4 regions of the Shewanella sp. Sh95 genome follow, and region 2 is predicted to be linked to each of the others. Evidence: predicted binding sites of a transcription regulator. Region 2 holds the regulator's gene; each other region holds the start of a gene.
What was found. Region 2 encodes sigma-54, which starts transcription at its own class of promoters, with help from an activator protein. Its sites were predicted from a motif close to GTTGGCACGNNNNTNGNNT; they were not measured.

Region 1 (2,210 bases), on a different contig from region 2:
CAGCTTTTCATTATATTTTAAGAGTATACCAAACATTAGTCTGAAGAATGTAACATTCCACACTAAATAGCCGCAAGCATTGGGATTAATATCAAGGTGCTTGGTAACAATTCCCCAATAAAAAGCCCCAAACACAAAGGTGCTGAGGCATTGATCATTTATACTGCTTTATTCATTTTGCCAGCTAGGCAAACGTTCTAGCATAAAAACCTGTTTATTCCCTTAGATATCTTCTGCGATATCTACTCACGCAATTCGTGGTGAGTGTTTTGCGTCAACACGTAAGGTGCTAACTCAGGCACTTCTTTACGCAGTTGATTTTCAAGCACTAGCAGGTTTTCAAAACGGTCACATAAACGGTCGGCTTTCGCTTCAATCCCCTTGGATTGGGATTCAATTTGCTGCTCAATATCATCGCCTAATCTATCCATTTTTTGTGAAAATGCCTCCATCTTAGCATCGAAGGACTCACCATCGCCGGCAAGAATTTGGCCACCGATATTCATTATCAGGGTGCCAATGGAGTTTTGCACGATTTGCTCTATTTCCTGTTCAAACTCATCGTTAAAAGTGTTTTGCATCGACTCTTCGGTCGCACCAAGGTAAAAACTATCGCCCTGCTTGTAGGCTACGGCATCGACACGCTTCTGCACACCTGCCATCATTTCATCAAACTTAGCGCCAGCGGCATCGCCCATCAATGGCGTTAACGCCATACTCACAGCTTGAGAGGCCAGTGCAACCGCTTCATTGACTAATTCAATCACCTCAGGTACCTGAGTTAACACCTCATCGGCATATTGGCTAACTAGCTTCTTCTGCTTATCAGTTAAGGTTACCTGCTTGCCTTCAACGTATAACTTGTCAACCTCGATACGATACTTCTCGGCGCCCTTCTCGCTCATCACTAATTTTTTAGGTTCGACTCTCACATCATAATTAAGGGAAACCTCACAGCGCTCATCAATTTGCGGCTCGGTTTTCGCTTGTGCTGATTGCAAGCCAGAAGCACCTAAAATAACGCCCGATAATGCCACTCCAGTTAATAGCGTATTTATTTTCATTGTGGTTCATCCTTTAATCTGAGTAATTCGACTAAGCTAACATGCTAAAAGACAAATAGCAGAAGATGTGCCAACTTTTTAACAATATGATTAGTATGGAGTTATAAAAATTAGCACCGATAGATGATTAGTGATTTTCACCAATATTTAGCCTAAGGGGGCTAATAAAAGAGGTAAATCAGAAGATTGAACGTCCGAGACGCTGGCTGAGATGCTCAAGCATCGCCGTCCCCGCAAGGGAGTTACCTTGGTTATCTAATTCGGGTGACCAAACGCAGACCGAGAGCTCCCCAGGGATCACCGCAATAATGCCGCCACCGACACCACTTTTGCCAGGCATTCCGACACGATAGGCAAACTCACCAGCGCCATCGTACAAGCCAGAGGTTGCTAACAGGGCATTTAACTGCCGAGTCTGCACTTGCGAAATAAGCTCAGTGCCATCTAAGGTTTTACCGCGATTAGCTAAATACAGCATCGCCCGCGATAGATCGGCGCAGTTCATTTTTAAGGCGCAGTAATGAAAATAAGTGCGCAGCACTGTATCGACATCACCTTGAAAATTGCCGAAGGATTTCATCAGATAGGCGATGGCCGCATTGCGAGCACTGTGCTGATATTCAGAATCCGCCACTTGCTTATCGAAACAAACTTTATCGTTTTGACTCAGCGCCCTGACCAATTCCAACATCCGATGCTTAGGTGCCCCTAAACGGCTCTGTAATAAGTCAGCGATGACTAATGCGCCAGCATTAATAAAGGGATTGCGAGGTTTACCCCGCTCGAGTTCGACTTGGACTAATGAATTGAAGGAGTGTCCCGAGGGTTCTTTGCCGACGCGGCTCCAAATTTCTGTTTCTTCATATAAAGTTAGCGCTAAGGTTAAGCTGAAAACTTTAGAAATACTTTGAATTGAAAATGGCTCAAGGTAATCGCCTGCGCCTATGGTTTCACCGTCAATAGTGGTCACGGCAATGCCCAATTTGCCAGCATCAACATTGGCGAGCGCAGGAATATAATTAGCAACCTTTCCTTGGCCGAGCAAGGGTCGAACTTTGTCGACCACTTCCTCTAATAACGCCTGTTCTGGCATTAACTCCACCAGATATCGTACAGTTCGCTAACTTCGAGTTGAGTCACTTTTTG
Region 2 (2,210 bases):
ATCATGGCGGTACTGCAAACCCGTAAAGAGCTCAATAGTGACCAGCGCGAAGAAGCACTAGAGCAACTGCTAGAAGAGTTCCATATCACCCATATTCGTGACAGCCAAGGCATGTCCTTATCGGGCGGTGAACGTCGCCGCGTCGAAATTGCCCGCGCCTTAGCGGCCAACCCCAAGTTTATTCTGCTTGATGAGCCCTTTGCGGGCGTTGATCCGATCTCCGTTATCGATATCAAGAAAATTATCGAGCAGCTTAAGAGCCGAGGCCTTGGAGTACTGATCACTGACCACAATGTGCGCGAGACCTTAGACGTCTGTGAACATGCTTACATTGTGAGTCACGGTAATCTTATTGCCGAGGGCACACCCGCAGAGATCTTAGACAATCAGCAAGTTAGGGCTGTGTACTTAGGTGAACAATTCAGGCTATAGTTACTAAAACAAAGCTAATAAGCCTTGAATTTGAGAGCGCTAGGCTCCATCCATATGATATCAAGCGACCTAAACTCACAATAATAACCTAGGGATCAGCGGTAACATGAAAGCGTCACTCCAGCTCAAACTGGGTCAACAGTTAACCATGACGCCACAACTTCAGCAGGCCATTCGCCTGCTGCAACTGTCGTCATTGGAACTGCAACAAGAAATCCAGCAAGCCTTAGACTCTAATCCTCTTCTCGAGCTGGAAGAGGAGCAATTTGACGCGCCTAGCGAACGTAAGCAAGATATCGCCGATACCGACTTTAGCGAAACGACTGCCCAGCCACAGGAACAAGATAATTCCACCGTGGACATTGCCGAGTCGCTGACCAAAGAATCTCTGCCCGAAGAGTTACCCATGGATACCACTTGGGATGAAGTCTTTACCGCATCGCCAAACTCAGGTTCTGGCGCCAGCCGTGAAGATGACATGCCCTTCCAAGGGGAAACTAGCGAGGGGTTGTACGAACATTTAGAATGGCAAAAAAACCTCACACCCTTCTCTGAAACCGATTTAGCCATTGCCACCGCGATTATTGATGCCATTGACGATCAAGGTTATCTCACTCAAAGCACTGAAGATATCCTCGAAGCCATGGGCAATCCCGAGATTGAACTCGACGAAGTTGAAGCCGTGCTCAAGCGTATTCAACATTTCGACCCCGTTGGTGTCGCGGCAAGGGATTTAAGCGAATGTTTACTGATCCAGCTATCTCATTTTTCGCCTGATACCCCTCACATCGAAAACGCCCGCATGCTGATCAAAGATCATTTAGATCTGATCGCCGCTCGCGACTTTAGGCTGTTAATGCGTAAGACCAAACTGAAAGAGGACGAGTTAAGGGACAGTATTGCGCTGATCCAAACCTTGAACCCTCGTCCCGGTTTACTCATCACCCCTGTCGATGAAGAATATGTGATCCCCGATGTATCGGTGTCGAAGAAAAACGGCCGTTGGGTGGTCGAATTAAACCCTGACTGCATGCCAAAAATCAACGTAAATCAGCAATATGCAGCCATGGCGCGTAGCTCAAAAAATCAAGCAGATAGCCAATTTATTCGTGGTCATTTGCAAGAAGCCAAGTGGTTTATCAAAAGCCTTGAAAGCCGTAACGAAACGCTGCTCAAGGTGGCAAACTGCATAGTGCAATACCAACAGGGTTTCTTCGAATACGGTGAAGAAGCCATGAAACCTATGGTCCTAAACGATATCGCCGAGGCGGTAGAGATGCATGAGTCCACCATTTCACGGGTGACCACACAAAAATACATGCATACCCCAAAAGGACTTTTTGAACTAAAATATTTCTTCTCAAGCCACGTCGGGACGGATGATGGCGGTGAGTGCTCATCCACAGCAATCAGAGCTTTCATTAAGAAACTGGTTGCAGCGGAAAACCAGAAAAAACCATTAAGCGACAGCAAGATGGCTCAACTTCTGGCAGAACAGGGAATTAACGTTGCGCGCAGAACCATTGCGAAGTACCGAGAAGCGATGCTTATTCCCCCTTCCAATCAGCGTAAAAGTTTATAGCCTATTGTGAGTATCGGAGGACGTTTCTATGCAAATAAACCTAAGTGGACACCATATCGAGATTACTGAATCGTTACGGGCATATGTTGAGGAAAAGTTTTCAAAACTTGAACGTCATTTCGAACAGATCAATAATGTGCACGTTGTGCTCAATGTTGAGAAAATGCAACAGATTGCCGAAGCGAGAATCAACCTC
Region 3 (2,210 bases), on a different contig from region 2:
ACCCAAAACGCAAAATGGCACTGATTTTCCGTTGGTATTTGGGTCTTTCGAGCCGCTGGTCGAATACGGGTGAAGTTGGCCGCGAAATGGATTACCAAATCTGGGCTGGTCCCGCCCTCGGCGCCTTTAATGCCTGGGCCAAAGGCAGTTATTTAGATGATTACCGTGAGCGCAATGCGGTGGATTTGGCGAAACATTTAATGCAGGGCGCCGCCTACCAAGCACGGATTAACCTGTTGTTATCCCAAGGAGTAAGCATTCCAGTCAGCCTGCAACGCTGGAAACCACTGCAACGCTGCTAATTCGCTTTGCTAAACCTTATCGAGCGGGTTAAGTGAAAACTTAACCCGCTTTTTTTGGGTTAAATTTTGGGGTTTCATCTTTGGTTCGATTACGGGTTCAGCTTCCGCTCGGCATGGTTGTTTTCAATCAATTGAATAAATAATGCAAAAAGCTGGTTGGAATTCAGTTTCCGCTCTTCATTGTCACTTCAGTGGCACGCCGTAAACCCGTCCTTGAGGGCTCAACGGAAAAATCCCTTTTTCCGATGTCCACTGCCGTGACAATGCTCGCCTACAAACTATCAAATACATACGACCTGATTTTAAAATGGATTACAGAAACGAACTTTGATGGACGCGATTTTCCCTCGATTTCCCCACTGCAACTCTTACCGAATCGCAGGTAAAAATTGCCTATCTCACTTATATCAGCCAATCCTACCGCCAACACATAATTTAAAAAATACACTAATAATCAGCAGATTAGTCAATAATTTCAAAGTTGGCATTAAGCTCGCAATATCTCCTTTGTGAGTTTATTGCGGGATTGAGTGATAACGGGATGTAAGACGTAACCAGCTTATTCAACTCCCTCAGCAACTAGCTCACTCGACGTAAACATGCAGAGTGAAAGAAGACAGAAAACCGAAATAAGACAAAGGAGGCGGCAATGTTAGGTTGGACCTTAATGTTTCTGGTTGTGGCCATTATCGCCGGACTGTTTGGATTTACGGGGATCGCTGGCGCCGCAGCGGGGATCGCAAAGATTATTTTCTTCCTATTTATTGTATTACTTGTGATTTCCCTGCTGGTCAACGCCCTTAAGGGCAAGGCACCACGCGCTTAAATTAGATAAAAGGAGAATCGATATGAAACCTATGACCATGATTACCACTGCATTTTTAGCCTTATTATTAACCTTTGGACTGTCAGCCTGTAGCGATAACCACGCCGAGGATGCAGGCGAAAAAATCGATGAAGCCATCACTGATACCGGCAATGCAATTGAAGATGCCTGTGAAGAACTGAAAGAAGGCGTTAAAGCGAAAGATACCCGCTGCTAAAACGGATGACAGCGAGTAGTGAGTCCCACAAACGAGCCTATCAGGATAACCACAGTTCAATTGAGTACCACCGAACCACTTTATCGTGACAGCTATTGGTCACGATAAAGTGGGTTTCCCTGAGGCTCGCCGCTTATCGATGGAGGAGATGCCAATGCTGAGTAGGATCCACATTAAGTATTTCTACCTGTTCGGAGCGCTGTTATTTGGCTATTTCGCCGTAACGGGGCACTCCCCTATCCTCACCTTTATTTGGGCATGGAGCAGCCTATCCCTCGCCCTTGTCGGCTCGGCCTATTGGTTTAATCTCGCCAGTATTTTTAGAAAACGTCAGGATGGCTCCATCCCTTGGTATATCCGTTGGGGCTTTATTCCATTTTTATTAGGATGCCGACTCTATAATCTCTGGGCACGGCGCCGCGATAGCGTGCCTTCAATGCAAGCCATTGATAAATATCTATACTTGGGTAGCCGCTTAAGCGCTGCCGATTTACCTAAACTGAATCGTTATGGCATTTCCGCCATTTTAGATGTCACCGCCGAATTCGACGGCCTCGATGTGTCCCTGTATGAGGATCATATCGACTATCTGAATATCCCTATTCTTGACCACAGCGTGCCGACTAGCGCCCAATTAAATCAGGCGATTAACTGGTTACATCGCCAAGTACGCGCCCAAAAGCGGGTATTAATCCACTGTGCGCTCGGCCGCGGGCGCTCCGTAATGGTGCTGGCCGCTTATCTTGTATGCCGCCGTCCCGAACTCAGTTTTGCCGAGGTGCTGCAACAGATTAAAAGCATTCGTAAAACCGCAGGGTTAAATCGCTGGCAACTTAAAGCGCTGGAGCAGATGTACACTCAAGGG
Region 4 (2,210 bases), on a different contig from region 2:
TTGGTGGACTGCTGATTTTATGGTTGACCTTGACTCCCGTAATGGCTCATTTCGAAGAAGTCTGGGCATCGGCACAGCTTTTGCTTTGCGATATTTTAGGGCTTCAGTGCCAAGCCGATGGCATACTTTAACCGGATAGGAACGCGTAATGGCTGAAGAAAGTAGCGGCGAACGCAGCGAGGAACCCACCGGGAGGCGCCTCGAACAGGCGCGGGAAAAAGGTCAGGTTGCCCGTTCCAAAGAATTAGGTACGGCCACAGTTCTGCTTTCGGCTGCAACAGGACTGTATATGCTCGGCCCTGGTATTGCAAAAGCACTTTCCAATGTGTTTGAACGTGTGTTTACCATGGATAGAGCTGCAATTTTTGATACTAATCAAATGTTTAATGTCTGGGGCGTTGTCGGCGGCGAAATAGGTTGGCCGTTGCTTAAGATTATGCTGCTGATTGTGGTGGTGGCATTTATCGGAAACGTGTCCCTTGGTGGAATGAATTTTTCTACCCAAGCCATGATGCCTAAAGCCAGCAAAATGAGCCCGATTGCGGGTTTTAAACGGATGTTTGGTGTGCAAGCCTTGGTTGAATTAACGAAGGGCATTGCTAAGTTTTCTGTTGTCGCGTTGGCGGCATATTTTCTTCTAAATCATTATTTTAATGATATTTTACTCCTTTCTGCCGATCATCTTCCTGGGAATGTCTACCACGCTTTAGATTTACTGGTATGGATGTTTATCCTACTTTGCTCTTCCGTATTATTCATTGTAGTGATCGATGTGCCATTTCAGATCTGGAACCATAATAAACAGCTGAAAATGACTAAGCAGGAGGTCAAAGACGAGTATAAAGATACCGAGGGTAAACCTGAGGTCAAAGGGCGAGTCCGCCAAATGCAGCGTGAATTAGCGCAGCGGCGCATGATGGCCGAAGTTCCCAATGCGGATGTGATTGTGGTGAACCCTGAGCACTATGCAGTGGCGATAAAATATGATGTTAAGCGCTCTGCAGCACCGTTTGTGATTGCTAAGGGTGTCGATGAGGTTGCCTTTAAAATTCGTGAGGTAGCAAGGGCGCATAATATAGCCATCGTTACTGCACCACCACTTGCGCGGGCGATTTACCATACCACTAAACTTGATCAACAAGTCCCCGAAGGCCTATTTACCGCGGTAGCACAGGTACTCGCTTATGTATTCCAGTTAAGGCAGTATCAAAAAGGGCGTGGCCGCAAACCTATCCCTATCCCTGTTAATCAACCCATTCCTGACGATCTAAAGCACTAGTTAAGTGTTAGGTTACCGAAGAAATAGTTCACAGAGATAAACCCACAACAAGAAGCGCTAGCGGTTGGCGCGCTTTTTGCTTTCAGGCTGCTATACGTCAAAGTTTAGGTATCTGTGAATGGATGTTAAAGCCTCCCTAGGCCAAGTAAAACAGTTGAAACTGAGCTCTTTCAAGGGCATAGGTACACCAATGCTAGTACTCGCAGCATTGGCCATGATTGTATTACCTATCCCGCCGTTTCTACTCGACGTTTTATTCTCCTTTAACATTGCCTTGGCTTTGATTGTTCTTCTTGTCGCGATTTATACCGACAGACCCTTAGACTTTGCTGCGTTTCCAACTGTTTTACTAGTTGCAACACTGCTACGACTCGCACTTAACGTGGCATCGACCCGAGTGGTGTTACTCGAAGGTCACAATGGTGGTGATGCCGCCGGTAAGGTGATTGAGGCCTTCGGCTCCGTGGTGATTGGCGGTAACTATGCCGTGGGTCTAGTCGTATTTATCATCTTGATTATTATTAACTTTGCTGTTGTGACTAAAGGTGCTGGCCGTATTGCCGAGGTGAGTGCTCGCTTTACCTTAGATGCGATGCCCGGTAAGCAAATGGCCATCGATGCCGACTTAAACGCAGGTATTATTAATCAGGATCAAGCTAGAACCAGACGCGCCGAGGTGACCCGCGAAGCGGACTTCTATGGCGCAATGGACGGTGCATCTAAGTTTGTGAAGGGCGATGCGATTGCCGGTATCATGATTTTGGTTATCAACATTCTCGGTGGGTTTATTATCGGGATTGTGCAACACGGTTTGACATTCTCCCAAGCCGTTGAAATTTATACCCTGTTAACCATCGGTGACGGTCTCGTCGCGCAAATTCCAGGTCTATTACTGTCAATCGCCGCGGCGTTGATGGTGACCCGTCAAAAT

Region 1: the regulator sigma-54 is predicted to act here: its motif matches at 1,121-1,139, upstream of AEA42_RS11755 (YggN family protein).
Region 3: the regulator sigma-54 is predicted to act here: its motif matches at 783-801, upstream of AEA42_RS21655 (DUF1328 domain-containing protein).
Region 4: the regulator sigma-54 is predicted to act here: its motif matches at 1,343-1,361, upstream of flhA (flagellar biosynthesis protein FlhA).

What each region holds. Positions count from the first base shown of each region.
Region 1 covers NZ_LGYY01000158.1:52,333-54,542, reverse strand. The annotation lists gene AEA42_RS11755 (YggN family protein) at 243-1,064, opposite strand; gene glsB (glutaminase B) at 1,243-2,157, opposite strand; gene AEA42_RS11745 (YggL family protein) at 2,157-2,210, opposite strand, start outside.
Region 2 covers NZ_LGYY01000201.1:4,080-6,289, reverse strand. The annotation lists gene lptB (LPS export ABC transporter ATP-binding protein) at 1-432, shown strand, start outside; gene AEA42_RS14560 (RNA polymerase factor sigma-54) at 539-2,014, shown strand; gene hpf (ribosome hibernation promoting factor) at 2,043-2,210, shown strand, end outside.
Region 3 covers NZ_LGYY01000026.1:32,695-34,904, reverse strand. The annotation lists gene pfaD (eicosapentaenoate synthase subunit PfaD) at 1-302, shown strand, start outside; gene AEA42_RS21655 (DUF1328 domain-containing protein) at 952-1,128, shown strand; gene AEA42_RS02185 (hypothetical protein) at 1,151-1,345, shown strand; gene AEA42_RS02180 (diacylglycerol kinase family protein) at 1,500-2,210, shown strand, end outside.
Region 4 covers NZ_LGYY01000109.1:52,020-54,229, forward strand. The annotation lists gene fliR (flagellar biosynthetic protein FliR) at 1-131, shown strand, start outside; gene flhB (flagellar biosynthesis protein FlhB) at 149-1,279, shown strand; gene flhA (flagellar biosynthesis protein FlhA) at 1,398-2,210, shown strand, end outside.